3 regions of the Arthrobacter sp. TJ-236 genome follow, and region 1 is predicted to be linked to each of the others. Evidence: riboswitches for the same ligand, from Rfam matches in the RefSeq annotation. Region 1 holds a riboswitch; each other region holds the start of a gene.
What was found. A riboswitch is a leader RNA that binds a small molecule or an ion and turns the genes downstream of it on or off. The one in region 1 is predicted to bind cyclic di-GMP.

Region 1 (4,834 bases):
CCCCGCCCGGTCGACGGCGATACCACGCGGTCCTCGAGCGGCACCTTCGGATCGGAGGCCACCTGCAGGGCGAGGCCCGGACCGCTCCAGTCGAGGTGCACCCTGACCTCGGTCCCGGCACCGCCGTGTTTGAGAGCGTTCGTCAGGCTCTCCTGGACGATCCGGTAGATCGCGAGCTCCTGACCCGCGGGCAGGTCGACCGGCTCTCCCGAGTGCGTCCTGCTGATCAGGAGGTGGCCCTCCTCCATGGTCGCGGTCAGCGCGTCGAGGTCGTCGAGGCCCGGCTGCGGCGAGTCCACGCCGTCGGCCCGCACGCCCTCGATCACCCGCTGCGCATCGGTGAGGGCCTTCCGCGCGGAATCGCTGATGTTCTCGAGTGCCCGCAGCACCGTGGGCGACTGATCCCTGCTGAGGTAGCGCGAGCCGTCCGCCTGCGCCACGATCACGGCCAGGGAGTGAGCCAGGACATCGTGGAGGTCCCGGGCTATCCGCGTCCGTTCCTGCTCGATCAGAAGATCCACCTCCGTGCTGCGGAGGCTCTCGGCGAAGGCTTCGCGCTCGCGGTCGAGCGCCCGCCGCTCCTCGGAGTTCCGCAGGAGGAAGCCCGCGAGCCAGGCGACGCCGAGAGCGAGGACAGCGAAGGAGCTGAGGATCGTCCACGCCACGACCATCTCGTACCGCGACGCGAAGACGGGACCGCCCAGGTTCGTCAGCTGACCGCTGTACTGGCGCGAGAGAAGGAGGAAACACACCGTCGCGGCCACGACCGGGATGGCCGCGAACCCGATCATGCGGAGCTTGCGCGTCGAATTGGCGATCACGAAGAACAAGGCGAACGCCAGACCGAAGTTCATGGGCCACGTGTTCTCGTTCATCGGCGGCACGAGGGTCACCAGCTGACCCACGAGCAGCACTCCCATGAGGACGAGGGACACCGCTGGCTGCCATGCCGCAACACCGATCATCACGGTGATCATGGCGAGCGGGATCGCCCCGTCCCATGTGACGTAACTCCCGCCCATCCGTCCAGCTTCCGCCACGCACCAGAGGACGAAGAAGACGACGGCGGCGGTCGGCGCGCCCCAGCGGTGGGTGAAGGCGAGAAGGTGGGTCATGGATCCAAGCTAGCCCTGCGACAACCCGCCGAACCGCGACCGGATATGTGTTCAGCCCTGCGGCTGCGAGGAGTAGCCGCAGGGCTGAGTCCCCCGTCGGACGGGCATCCTGCCGCGGGGGCTACTTCCCGCCGAGGACGATCGGCGAGCAGCGTGTCCCCTCGCAGATCTGGTACCTGACGGACGCCCTCGTCGTCGTCGTCGAGTAGCGGCCCGTATTGGGGATGGTGGTCCTGACGCCGTTCGTCACGAGGGTCACCGTCGTCGCCTTCGTCCCCGACCATGCCAGCGCCGTGATGATCCCGCCGCGCACCTTGGCGCTCGCCACGGCGAGCTTGATGGAGGGCACCGGAGCAGGGGCAGGGGCTGGCGCCGGTGCCGGTGCCGGTGCCGGAGCAGGGGCAGGTGCCGGAGCCGGGGCAGGTGCCGGAGCAGGTGCCGGAATCGGAGCAGGGGCAGGTGCCGGAGCAGGGGCTGGCGCCGGAATCGGAGCAGGGGCTGGCGCCGCCGGAACCGGAGCAGGGGCAGGCGCCGGAGCAGGAGCCGGCGTGAAGGAGAAGTCCCTCACCACCACCTTCTCCGGCTTGACCGCCGCAGGGGTGCCTCCGCCGCCGTCGGTCACCCACAGGTTGAAGTGGATGGTCTCGCGAGCGGGCTCGGGGACGTTCTCGCCCTCCAACACCGTGCGCTTGAGCAGCGGCCCGGCGTAGCCCTCCCCCGCGAAGGTCTCGAAGGTGAGCTTGTTCGGCTCCCACACCAGGCGGTGGGTGAGGATTGGGTGGTTGGTGACACCGAAGATCGCGGTGTTGTTGCCCACTCCGGGGGGCTTGGTGGCGTCGAACCAGAAGCCGTGGCCCTGCGTCACCGGCCACACCTGGTTGTAGTTGCTCCCTCCGCCCCAGGAACTGGCCTCGCAGAGGTCCATCTCGTTGTAGCCGGGGGCCACGGCGGGGTCGTAGGTGAAGAGGCACCCCCACACCACTTCCTTCTGCAGCGTGGTGAGGTCCTTCTCGATGGTGGTGCTGTAGGTGCCGTACCCGAAGCCGTGCCGCGTGGTGTTGAACTCCGCCCCGATCGCCGCCTTGCCCGTGGGGTTGGAGAGGGTCATGGTCACATGGCCGTTCGCGTCGGGGCTGCTGACGTTGGCCGGGTCGAAGAGCTTGTTGTAGTTCGGTGCGCCACTCCACCACCGCTTCTCCCAGTTGAAGCCCTTCCAGGCGAAGTCGCCCACCGGGCCGGGGTTGGCCGCCATCGGGGTGGTGTCGGCGGCGGTCGCGGGTGCCGGGACGGCGACCGCCAGCATCAGCGCTGCGGTCACGGCCCCGATGAAGGACGCCGCGTTCCGACGCCGGTGCTGTGGGCGGGTCTCGACGGTGACTGCCTGGCGGGCACGACGACGTACGGGAAAAGGAAGCATGGCGGAGACCTTCTCGTTCGGTAGCCCGGCGGACCTCGAGGGTTCCGTGGCTTTGCGTCACCGGTTCGCACCGGCTTTGCCCTTGTCGCTGAGCGGTTGCCCGAGCGCCGCCGTCGGTCCTCGACCACAGGGCCTCCGGCCCTTCCATCCTCCCGCCGATCCGCCGCCCCCACCCGGCGGATTCGCTCAGCAATGCCTCAGGATTGACGCAGTGGGTCAACCCGGCCTATCCCGTATGGGACCCGTCCGGACACTCAGGTACCTTTGTTCCAGTATTCGCGGCCCCTGACACCGGATGGGCGGCCCAGCGCTACCGGTCCGGCGTCCGGCCGGCACCGAAGCAGTGCCAGGCGCACAGGTAGGAACGGGAGTCCCGCATCATGAGTACCGAACCATCGGGGTCCACGGCCGCAGAGATGAACCCGCACCAGGAGGACTCCGGCGGACGCCGGCTGCTGATCCGCGCCGTGGTGCTCGTGACCACCGTCCTCGGGCTGAACTACATCGTGTGGCGCTGGCTCTACTCGATCAACTGGGATGCATGGTGGATCGCCATACCCCTGGTCCTCGCGGAGACCTACTCGCTCATCGACTCGCTGCTGTTCGGCTTCACGGTCTGGAAGCTGAAGAAGCGCACGCCGCCCGAGGCGCCGGAGGGCCTCACGGTGGACGTTTTCATCACCACGTACAACGAGCCCCTGGATCTCGTCCTGACCACGGCGCGTGCGGCGAAGGCCATCCGCTACCCGCACCGCACATGGATCCTCGACGACGGCAACCGGGCGGAGGTCCGAGAGGCGGCGGACGCCGAGGGGATCGGCTGGATCACGCGCTCGGCGGACTGGAAGGACATGCCGCGGCACGCGAAGGCGGGCAACCTGAACAACGCCCTGACGTCCACGGACGGCGAGTTCCTCGTGATCCTCGATGCCGACCAGATTCCCGATCCGGAGATCCTCCACAGGACGCTCGGGTACTTCACGAACGACAAGATGGCCCTCGTGCAGACCCCGCAGGTCTTCGTGAACGTTCCGGACTCGGACCCGCTCGGCAGCCAGGCGCCGCTGTTCTACGGTCCCATCCAGCAGGGCAAGGACGGCTGGAACGCGGCCTTCTTCTGCGGTTCCAACGCCATCATCCGCCGCGAGGCCCTGATGCAGCTCGGCGTCACGCGCTACGTCACGGAGATCGAACTGGCCCTGCACAAGGCCCTGAAGACCTCGGACAAGGTCATAGCGAAGGCGAAGAAGGGGCTGGATCCGGGCAACGACCGCATGGTCGACGCCCTGGACCTCGTGGCGAAGGACCTGAGGAGGGTGCGCCGCCGCCTGCAGAAGGGGCACGGCATCTCGGAGGTCACCTACGAGTTCCAGCAGCGGATGGTCTCCATCACGCGCCTGCTCGTCAGCGCGGACATCGCTGCGTTCCACGCGGATCTCGCGTCGCTCGAGGACCTCGACATCGCCGGGCTCGACGCCGGTCTGCAGGACGCCTCGGCGTCGACCCCCGCTCTCGCCGTGGTCGACGACGCCGCCCTCGACCAGCTCGCCCAGCGCGCCTGGTCGCCACTCGCAGCGATCGACGCCGTCCGCGTCCTCATCGATTCCGTCAACGCGGACCGCAGCGGGGAGGCGCAGGCCGTGATGCCGATGGCCACCATCTCCGTCACCGAGGACATGGCGACCTGCATGCGGTTGCACTCCCTCGGGTGGGAGTCCGCCTACCACCACGAGAAGCTCGCCGACGGCCTCGCGCCCGAGGACCTCAACTCCATGCTGACCCAGCGCCTCCGGTGGGCGCAGGGCACCATCCAGGTCATGTTCCGCGAGAACCCCTTCGCCCAGAAGGGCCTGACGATCGCCCAGAAGCTGATGTACGGGGCCACCATGTGGAGCTACTTCTCCGGCTTCACGGCCCTGATCTACATCGCGGCGCCCATCATCTACCTGATCTTCGGCATCCTCCCGGTCAACTCCATCAGCATCGAGTTCTTCTCGCGGCTCATCCCCTTCCTCGTGGTGAACCAGCTGCTCTTCGCGATCGTGGGCAAGGGCACCAAGACCTGGCGTGGCCAGCAGTACTCGCTGGCCCTGTTCCCCGTGTGGATCCGCTCGGTCACCTCGGCGTTCGGCAACGTGTACCTGGGACGCAGCCTGGACTTCGCCGTCACCCCGAAGACACTGCAGCAGGATGCGCAGCTCCGCTGGGACCTCGTGAAGCCGCAGCTCTGGGCCATGGGCCTGCTGGTGGGGGCCGCGATCATCGGGATCATCCGCCTCGCTGTGGGCCAGGCGGACGTCCT
Region 2 (4,834 bases), on a different contig from region 1:
GCACCCCACACCCCTGGGCCACCAGGAGATCGCCGACGCCTGGATCAGGGCCGTGGAGCGGTGACCGCGGCCGACGAGCGGAGGTCGACGGCCCAAAAGGTTAAGCCTTCAACTTCCCGAGGCCCTGAGCTACCATGGACCGTGATCGAAAAGACCCGCCGCCGCGAGTCTTCCCGAGGTAAAATCATCGACCTCATCCGCTCCTGGGGGCCGATCAGCCGGGTGGAGTTGGCCGAGAAGACCGGGCTCACCCAGGCCACCATCTCCACGCTCGTGAGAACCCTCCTGTCCGAGAACATCGTGGTGGAATCCGGCCGTGGTGAATCGACCGGCGGAAAACCCCGGATGTTCCTCGAACTGAATCCTGCATCGCGCCTCGGCCTCGGCGTGCACATCGGGCAGGACTACATCACGTACATCGTGGCCGACCTCCGCGGGCACGTGATGGCGCGGCGACGCGTCGAGGGCCCGGGAGACACCAGCCCCCTGACCGTGGTGAGCCGTATGACGCGTGACATCGACGCGCTCATCCTCGAGTCCGGCGTGGCACGGTCGAGCATCGTCGGGCTCGGCATCGCGACGCCGGGGCCGCTCGACCGCGTGGCCGGCACGGTCCGGTACGCGCCGTCCCTGGAGATCTGGAGCGACTTCCCCATCAGGCGGGCGCTCTCCTCCACCACCGGCTTCCACTGCGAGTTCGACAACGACGCGACCGCCGCGGCGATCGGCGAGTACTGGCTCGGCGCCACGGAGGGGTACTCCACCTATGCGTCGGTGTACATGGGCTCCGGCATCGGCTCCGGGATCGTCATGGACGGCACCATCTACCAGGGCGTCAGCTCGAACGTCGGGGAGATCGGTCATGTGAGCGTGGACGCCAGGGGGTTGCCCTGCCCGTGCGGGAACATCGGCTGCCTCGAGCTGTACGCGAGCCCGAAAGTGGTGGTGGCGCAGGCAGCCGCTGCCGTCGTAGCCGGGACGCTCGACCTCCCGCTCACAGGGGTGATCTCGGAGGACTTCGCGGCCATCGGTTCGGCAGCGACCGACGGCGACGAGACGGCGCTCCGCCTCATGCGGGAGTCTGCCGAGTACGTGGCCAGCGCGGTGATCTCCATGGTGAACCTCCTCGATCTCCAACTCATCGTCCTCGCCGGAAGCGCCTTCTCCACGGCCGGGAGCTTTTATGTGGACATCATCTCCAGTGCCCTGGCGGAGCGCGCACTGGCCCGCGCCATCCATCCGGTCGAGGTCCGGCTCTCGGTCAACGGGAACGACGCCGCGGCGCTCGGCGCCGCGACCCTGGTGCTGCAGGACAGGCTGTCCCCGCGCAGCCTCAGATCGGTCTCCTTCGCCTGAGGGACCTGATACGCCCGATGCGCGGTCGGCGACTCCGGAGCGGGTCAGAGCGCTATGAGGGCATCCACGATGTCGCACGTCTCGGTCCGCGTGGTGTAGTCCGCACGCACGTCCATGAGCCGGATGGTGCCGGTGGCGTCGCTGACGAGCACCGTGGGGTACGGGATGGTCGTGGTGCGGTCCATCGCAGCACCCACCACGTCCATCCCGAGCGCAGCCCGTGCGCTCATCGCCTCCTCGCTCGGAGTCATGACGATCCCCAGACTGCGGGCGAGTGCGTTTCCCTCGTCGCAGTACAGGTCGAGCGTCACTCCCTCCGCCCGGGCGGAAGCGGCCGCCCTGTGCGGATCCTGCGGGCTGACCGCGAGGAGCCTCGTCCCGAGGGCGTCCACGACCGGTCGCAGCTCCCGCTGGTAGGTCCTCAGCGCGATGGTGCAGAACGGGCACCACGAGCCGCGGTAGAAGACGATCACGGCGGCGGCACCGACGAGCAGCGTGCTCAATCGCTCGGACGAGCCGTCCACGCCGCACAGCACGGCGTCCGGCAGTTTGTCACCGACCACCGCCGTGTCCCTCGGCACACCGGCACGCCGGAGGTCCTGCTGCTCGCGCTCGAACACCCTCGCGAGCTCGGGGCCGATGCGCGCGTTGAAGGTGGGTAGGAAGTTCTCGACCTGCGACGCGATCGTTGCCGTGAAGTCCGTCCTTCGCTTCATTCGCTCTCCTTAGGGCAGGCATCGACATGCCCGCACCCGCACCCATTGTGGTGGAGGTCACCAACGATTCCCAGTAACGGCTCGCACGCGCCCGGTGTGGGATGCGCGAACAAAGGACCGCTTCACCCGCGCCACGGCACGTGTTCGGAAACCGACGGCTCAGCAGGAGCCCTCTGCGCTTAACCTGCGCGGATCCTTCGGCACACTTCAGCGGAAGTCCGCCCTACTGTGCTTCGTCCGGCGGCAGAATAGAACCAGACCGCTGACACCCCGGCAGATCCTTCAGCCCGGAGCAGGCGCTCGACGACAACGGCAAACCCGGCGCGAGCCGGGGACGCAAAGCCACGGGACCCACGCGGTCAGCCGGGCCACCGAAACCAGTGAGGTCACATGTCTCCCGCTCTTCGCTCCCCGTTCCCGGCATCACTTCCGAGCCCAGCCGTCCTCCGCCTCGTGATCATCGCGGTGACGAGCGTGCTCCTTCTCGTCGGCCTGACGCCGTCGTCCGCCGGTGCGGCCGCGACGATCAGCCTCAGCAGCGCGACGGGCGCGCCCGGAGCCGCCGTGACCGTGACGGGCGCGGGCTTCCCGAAGCGCGCGACGACGACCCTCACCGCGGGTTCAGCGACGGTCACCGTCACGACGACGTCCACCGGCACCTTCCGCACCTCGGTGGTCCCGGCGGGCTCCGGCGCCATCACGGTGACGGCGACGGCCGGCACGGTAGCGGCTCGCGCCACCTACACCGTCATGCCCGTCGCCGCGGCCCCGGCACCGGCCGTGAACCCGGCGAAGGGCATCCGGTTCGGCGTCGGTACCAACGGCGGCCCCGCGGCCGCAGCCGAACTCGACGAGGTGGCGCGCCTGGCCGGCGAGGCGCCCTCGATCGTGCTCTCCTACAAGGACTTCCGGCAGCCGGCCCCCATCGCGGAACTCGACGCCGTCCGCGCGCGTGGCGCGGAGACCCTCCTGACGTGGGAGCCCTGGGCCTGGGGTGGCGGCGTCGACCAGCCCGCCTACTCGCTCGACCGCATCACGGCGGGCGACTACGACGCCCACATCCGCGAGTGGGGCCTGGCACTCGGCGCCTGGGGCCAGCCCGTGTACCTGCGCTTCGCGCACGAGATGAACGGCGACTGGTACCCGTGGGCCGAGGGTGTCAACGGGAACGGCGCGGGCGACTACGTCGCGGCCTACCGCCACGTCCATGAGGTCATGGCCTCCACGGGTGCCTCGAACGTGCGTTGGGTCTGGAATCCGAATGTGCCCTACTGGGGCTCGACTCCCCTCGGCGGCCTCTACCCGGGAGCCGGGTATGTCGACGTCGTGGCGCTCGATGGCTACAACTGGGGCACCTCGCAGTCCTGGAGCGCATGGCAGGAGCCGGAAGCACTGTTCGGCGAGGGCCTCGCGCAGCTGCGACAGCTGGCTCCCGGTAAGCCGATCGTCATCGCGGAAACCTCCGCGTCCGAGCTCGGCGGCTCGAAGGCAGGGTGGATCAGCAGCCTCTTCGGCTACCTGTCCGCCCAGCCGGACGTCGCCGCCCTCGTCTGGTTCCACATCGACAAGGAAGCGGACTGGCGCATCAACAGCTCCACGACGGCGTCCGATGCCTTCAGAGCGGGGCTCACCTCACGTCGGTGACTCCGGTGCAAGCTGCCCCCGTCGGTGGCGCGTTCCGCACGTCCGTCACACTCGTGCCGTGCTTGCACGTCACCTTGAGACAGCAATCAACATGCTTGAAGTGTCCCGTTTAGGGCACCATCACCGGGCTTTTTCTCGGGCGGGGCATATGGGAATCGCATTGATCGGGCGTGAGTAACTCAGGCGAGTCAGCAGCCGCTCCGTCATTTGTGTCCCACTGAAGGACCGGCTTGCGGGACGAGTCGAAGGAACTTGTTCGTAGTAGCTTTGCTCGAGAACAAGAGGCTGAACAGCGCCCACCTCCATATCAGCGGGAGACAATTTGAACAACGGATCTGCCCATCCGACAGTCCGCCGCGGCACAATCTGGTGGACGATGCAGAGCATAGCTTTTGGTGTGCTCACGGTTGCACTAGTGTTTCTCGCCTTCTGGAAGCCCTCCACTGGAGCGACGATCGCAGCCGTTGTAGCTGCTATCCTCGGACCACTTTTGATCTTCACGGCGATCAAGCGAATCAGAACCCTTCGCCACGAATATCGATACTCCAGTGATGACGTGTAGCAGGCTGATAAGAGGAGACGCTCCATCTCACTTGAGGATCCCCTACCGGTGCGTGAGCGTTCGGGGAGACGACCGATACGATTCCGGCATGAGTAGGAGTTGGGCGCTCCGGTTGCGTGATAGAGAGGGCCAGCTCGCCGATCGCTTCGACGCACTGCCCTTGCCGCGGCGGCGGATTTTCGCGTTCTTGTCTGTTTTTCTTGTCCTAATGTCCGCCGCACTTATAGTTGTCTCCGCCGACGCCAGCTTCGCGCACGCCCGAGAAGTTGTCGCCACGGGACCCCGCCGAAGTGCACCGATCACCAAGATCGATTACGGCGGGCGTAGCTCGGAGTACTACTACGTGGAGATTCAGGGGCAGGAACGCGAGATCGACTTCGCCCACTTCTTGCCCGACAAGTCGATCGGCGCGCAAGCTATATACGTCGTGGATCCCCTGGACCCAGATCACCTAATCGCTGTCGGCAGCCCATCGGACTGGAGCCGCGACTTCTGGTGGGACGCCTTGTCACTAGGTGTCACAGCGGCGGTGGTCCTACTTCTCGCGGGTTTAGTT
Region 3 (4,834 bases), on a different contig from region 1:
AGGGCGTCGAGCACGCGCCACGCCGACGGTCGCCGGAAGAGCGGGGCGAGGTAGCGGGCGCCCACCCCGAGACCGGTGAACCACAGCACGGAGCCCAGCCCGGCGCCGGCGGCGAACCACCACCTGCCGTCGGTGCCGTGCGTGCTCGCGAGGGAGCCGAGCAGCAGCACGGTGTCGAGGTACACGTGCGGGTTGAGCCAGGTCAGGGCCAGGGACGTCCCGAGTGCGGCCTGCCACGACGTGGCCCGCGTGCCGCCCTCGGCGTCGAGCGCCTCCCCCTGCACCGCGCGCCGTGCCGCGAGGACCGCGTACCCCGTGAGGAAGAGGGCCCCGGCCCACCGCACGACGTCGATCAGCACCGGCGCGCGCTCGATGATCACCCCGAGTCCGCCGACGCCGAGGCCGATCAGCAGCAGGTCCGAGACGGCGCAGACGGTGACGACGAGGGCCACGTGCGAGCGCCGTAGGCCCTGCCTCAGCACGAAGGCATTCTGCGAGCCGATCGCGATGATGAGGGTGAGGCCTGCGGCGAGCCCGGTGGCGACGGTGGTGATCATGCCTCGAACGTAGGGCGTGACGCCCGGTGTAGACCAGCTAATCCTTCTTCAGCATGGTAAGAAGTGCTCATGAAGGACGTCGACGCCGCTCAGGCGCGTGCTCTCGCTGCCATCGTGACCTGCGGCAGCTTCGAGGCCGCGGCCGAGGCGCTCGCCATCACGCCGTCGGCCGTGAGCCAGCGCATCCGGGCTCTCGAGCTGTCCGTCGGGCGCCCGGTCGTATCGCGCACACGACCTCTCCGGCCCACGGAGGCCGGGCTCGCCGTCGTGCGCTTCGCCCGCCAGTTGGATCTTCTCGCGGCAGATCTCGCCCTGGAGCTCGCGGCGACCGGCGAGCAGGAGCGGCAGCACATCACCATCGTGGTGAACGGCGACTCCCTCCACACCTGGGTGCTGCCCGCCCTCGCCCCCGTGGCGGGGAACCTGCAGATCGAGGTGCTGCGCGAGGACCAGGAGTACTCCCTCGAGCTCCTGCGCAGCGGCGCGGCATCGGCCGCGATCACCTCGGTGGCCACTGCGGTCCAGGGGTGCAGCGCACATCCGCTGGGTGTCATGCGGTACGTACCGGTGTGCACGCGCGAGTTCCGGCGGATCTAGTTCAGCGCCGGCGCCACGCCGGACGAGCTCGCCGCCGCGCCGGTGATCGTGTTCGACCGCAAGGACGACCTCCAGGACCGCTACCTCCGCAGCCGCTCCCCCGGCGTCCTGGCGCCACCGCGTCACTACGTGCCGGCCGCCCAGGAGTTCGCGGAGGCGATCAGGCTCGGCATGGGCTGGGGGCTCATGGCGGAACTGGAACTGAGGGAGGGCGCGGCCGGTCTCGTCACCTTCGACCCCGGCGCTCACGTGGACGTCCTGCTCCACTGGCAGCAGTGGAGGCGTGGATCCCGGGCGCTCGGCGCGGTCAGCGACGCGGTGCGCCGGGCTGCGGGTGTTCTTCGACGGCAGGAGACCCCGTCATGACCTCGCCCCGGACCCGGGCGACCTCTCGGAAGTGTCGGTCGGCGTTGCTACCATGGTTGAGCGGGCGCACGCCCGTCGACAAAGGCAAACCTGGTGCGAGGCAGGGACGCAAAGCCACGGGACCCTCGGGGTCAGCCGGGCCGCCGAAGAGAACAGGGTCACGAAGCATGTTCCGGAGACGACATTCCGATGCATCCCGACCGGTAGCCGATGGCCTCGGCCGTTGCCCGGCACACGTGGTGACCGCGAAGGCCTCACCGCGCACTCCACGAACATCGGCCCAGTATGAATAGCGCCCCGGTCAGCGACCGCCGCGCGGCCGTGGTGATCGAGGACGATCTCGATATCCGCAATCTTGTGTGCGCCATCCTCGAGCAGGGCGGCTTCCAGGTGTCCGGGGCCACCACCGGGCGTGAGGGCGTGGACGCCGTCCGCGCCGAACAACCCACGGTCGTGACGCTGGACATAGGCCTCCCGGACATCGACGGCTACGAGGTGCTGCGCCGCATCCGCGCGACGACCGACTGCTACGTGGTGGTGCTGACGGCGCGCGACGAGGAGACGGACATCCTCACTGCCCTGCAGGCCGGGGCCGACGACTACGTGCTCAAGCCCTTCCGACCCCGCGAATTGCGGGCGCGGATCGACGCCCTGCTGCGCCGGCCTCGTGTCAGCGACGTGGCACTTCGTCTCGAGCCGCCCTCACCGGACGCCGTCGTCATCCCGCCGTCCGGAACCGGCGGCGGCGCACCCGCGGACGTCCTGCGCCATGGGAACCTGGTGGTGGACGGCGGTACCCGCACGGTGGAGTGCGCAGGCAAGGAACTGCCCCTCACGAAGACCGAGTTCAACCTGCTGCACGAGCTGCTGAACAGCAAGGGCGCCGTGCGGACCAAGGAGGATCTGGTCCGGGTGTCCCGCGGCAAGGAGTACCGCGGCTACAACTTCGTGAGCCGGACGGACGAGCGAGCCATCGAGGTGCACATCGCGAACCTCCGCCAGAAGCTCTCGCGCAGCGAGGGTGACCCGGACCTGATCACCACGGTCCGCGGCGTCGGCTTCAGGATCATGCCGAGTCGCTCGGCCTGAGCCGGAGCCGTCAGACCGATCCGGGATAGGTCAGCTCGAGCTGCCGCAGGGTGTCCGCGGCGCAGGCGCGGAGCACCTCCATCACGTCGGAGCCGGCAGACGCGTCCGCGGCGAGTGTGGTGCGCGCGGCCCGTGCGGCATCACCCAGCCGGCCCGCCCCGATCATGTCGGCCGAGATGCTGAGACTGATGACGGCATCCCTCGCGCCGGTCGTGTCACCATCGCGCAGTCGCAGGTCCAGGCGGTCGAGCTTGTCGCCGAGGCTCGTGGAGAAATCTCTCGCGAAGCGGGATACCACAGCTGTGTCCGAGAAGTCCTGCCGCATCTCCCGCAGTACCCGCGGATCCAGGACCATCGAGGGCGCGTCCGCTCCTGGAACGGCGTCGTCGGGGGAGGCCGCGCCGTCGTCCTGCTGGAAGCCGCGAGGCTGCGGAGTGGGATGCGTGGACACCCCCTCAGGGTAGCCACGGCTGAGTGCCCAGTACCGGTATCCACAGGTTCTTGCGCAAAGCCTGAGGATGATGCCCTCGACCTCACCGCGCCTCCCCCATCTCCTGCGGATCGGAAGAGGTCCAGCTCTCACTCCCCGGGAGTGATCGTGTATTCGAGGACCTGACGGGGATCCCCGTCCTGCCAGTTGACGCTGATCTGGACGCCGGAACCGAGCTTCGTCCCGACCGGCAAAGCCTTGTCGTGCGAGGCGTACAGGCCGGATTCGACGTCGGACACCCACTGGTCCACCGCCTCCGCCTGCACCCCGTAGGTGTCCACGGAGGCCACCACCTCGGCGACCAGCTCGTCGGGCTCATCGAAGACCCGGAACAGGGTGATGGTGTCCACGGCCGCACCACCCGAGGCGTCGAAGAGCTTCAGCGTGGGCGTCTCGAGCACCACCTCGCCCTCCGGCATCCTCACCGTGACCTCGAGCGGAGTGATTTCGTCCACCGTCACCATGGGAATGAAGGCGTCATCGGCGAGACCGATGTCGGACTTCGTCAGGGCGCCCGATGCGAGGTTCAACGTGGCGGACCGCGCATCCTTGATCGCCTCGACACCTCCCTCGTCGAATCGCGAGGATCCCGCCCTTGTCAGTTCCATGGCCTGTGCTCCTTCGTTGCTGCCTGATGACGAACACGCGGTGAGCGCCAACGCCGCGCACATCACGATGCCAGCGACGGTCCGCCGGAGGGTCGCACGCGTCACTGGTTCACCTCCACACCGAAGCCATCGATGATCCTCTGCGTGAGGTCGGGGATGGTGTTGGAGGGCCGGTTGGCCTCGAGCCGGTCGCCGAAGTCGGAAGCGATGATGCGCCGCGCCTCCTCCGGGTCGTTCTGCAGCAGCTCCTGGTAGCCCGGCAACGTGTCCTCCACGATCAACTTCCACCTGTCCTCCTGGTTGGCGATGTTCCCGTCGGGAAGTCCTGTGGTCCAGTCCACGCTGCCCTGCAGTGGGTTGTCCCGGCCGAAGACCGTCTCGGGTCCCGGTGCCCCCTCGGAGCCGCTCAGCGGATAGACCTCGGGGTAGCTCGTGGCACCGGCAATGCTCGGCTCCCCCACCAGGGTCATCCCCCACGTGACGACATCCCCCGTGCCCGAGCCGGAGGTGCCCATGAAGACCGCGAGCTGCTCCAGCTGCTCCAGATTCGCGCCGATCATGCCTGTGGCGGTCATGCGTCCCCCACTCCTCTGCTCGTGGCCTGGCTCATTGCCCTGCCCTCGACACCGGCGAGGATCTCACCACAGGCTATGGCGGGCGCCGGGTGGTGTCCGTGGAGAGAGGTGCCCATGTCCACCTCCGGGCAAGGACACCGGAGGGAAGGCCGATGTCACCGTGGTGACGGTACCCGTCCGAGCGCCGACGGCCACCAGATCGTCGGACCGAGGTCGTAGGCGAGGGCCGGGATGAGCAGGGAACGCACCAGCACCGTGTCCAGCAGCACGCCGAACGCGACCACGAAGGCGATCTGCGCGAGGAACAGGATGGGGATGACCCCGAGGGCAGCGAAGGTGGCGGCGAGGACGACGCCCGCCGACGTGATGACACCTCCTGTCACGCCGAGCCCACGCAGGACCCCCGGCCGGGTGCCGATGCGCAGCGACTCCTCGCGGACGCGGGTCATGAGGAAGATGTTGTAGTCCACGCCGAGCGCCACGAGGAAGACGAACGCGAACAGCGGGACCGAGGCGTCGGCGCCCTCGAAGCCGAAGATGCCGTTGAACACC

Region 2: another riboswitch for cyclic di-GMP. It lies ahead of AC4D16_RS08260 (glycoside hydrolase family 26 protein); the one in region 1 lies ahead of AC4D16_RS10000 (LamG domain-containing protein).
Region 3: another riboswitch for cyclic di-GMP. It lies ahead of AC4D16_RS07425 (response regulator transcription factor); the one in region 1 lies ahead of AC4D16_RS10000 (LamG domain-containing protein).

The regions. Positions count from the first base shown of each region.
Region 1 is NZ_JBZCNI010000002.1:271,137-275,970, reverse strand. Features, by position in the region: gene AC4D16_RS10005 (sensor histidine kinase) at 1-1,115, opposite strand, end outside; gene AC4D16_RS10000 (LamG domain-containing protein) at 1,237-2,532, opposite strand; cyclic di-GMP riboswitch class I at 2,549-2,623, opposite strand; gene AC4D16_RS09995 (glycosyltransferase) at 2,949-4,834, shown strand, end outside.
Region 2 is NZ_JBZCNI010000001.1:1,737,895-1,742,728, forward strand. Features, by position in the region: gene AC4D16_RS08245 (SGNH/GDSL hydrolase family protein) at 1-64, shown strand, start outside; gene AC4D16_RS08250 (ROK family transcriptional regulator) at 142-1,356, shown strand; gene AC4D16_RS08255 (peroxiredoxin-like family protein) at 1,401-2,072, opposite strand; cyclic di-GMP riboswitch class I at 2,374-2,448, shown strand; gene AC4D16_RS08260 (glycoside hydrolase family 26 protein) at 2,463-3,716, shown strand; gene AC4D16_RS08265 (hypothetical protein) at 4,367-4,834, shown strand, end outside.
Region 3 is NZ_JBZCNI010000001.1:1,578,527-1,583,360, forward strand. Features, by position in the region: gene AC4D16_RS07410 (LysE/ArgO family amino acid transporter) at 1-557, opposite strand, end outside; gene AC4D16_RS07415 (ArgP/LysG family DNA-binding transcriptional regulator) at 627-1,154, shown strand; gene AC4D16_RS07420 (hypothetical protein) at 1,197-1,520, shown strand; cyclic di-GMP riboswitch class I at 1,594-1,668, shown strand; gene AC4D16_RS07425 (response regulator transcription factor) at 1,806-2,609, shown strand; gene AC4D16_RS07430 (hypothetical protein) at 2,620-3,060, opposite strand; gene AC4D16_RS07435 (hypothetical protein) at 3,189-3,707, opposite strand; gene AC4D16_RS07440 (hypothetical protein) at 3,809-4,282, opposite strand; gene AC4D16_RS07445 (MMPL family transporter) at 4,438-4,834, opposite strand, start outside.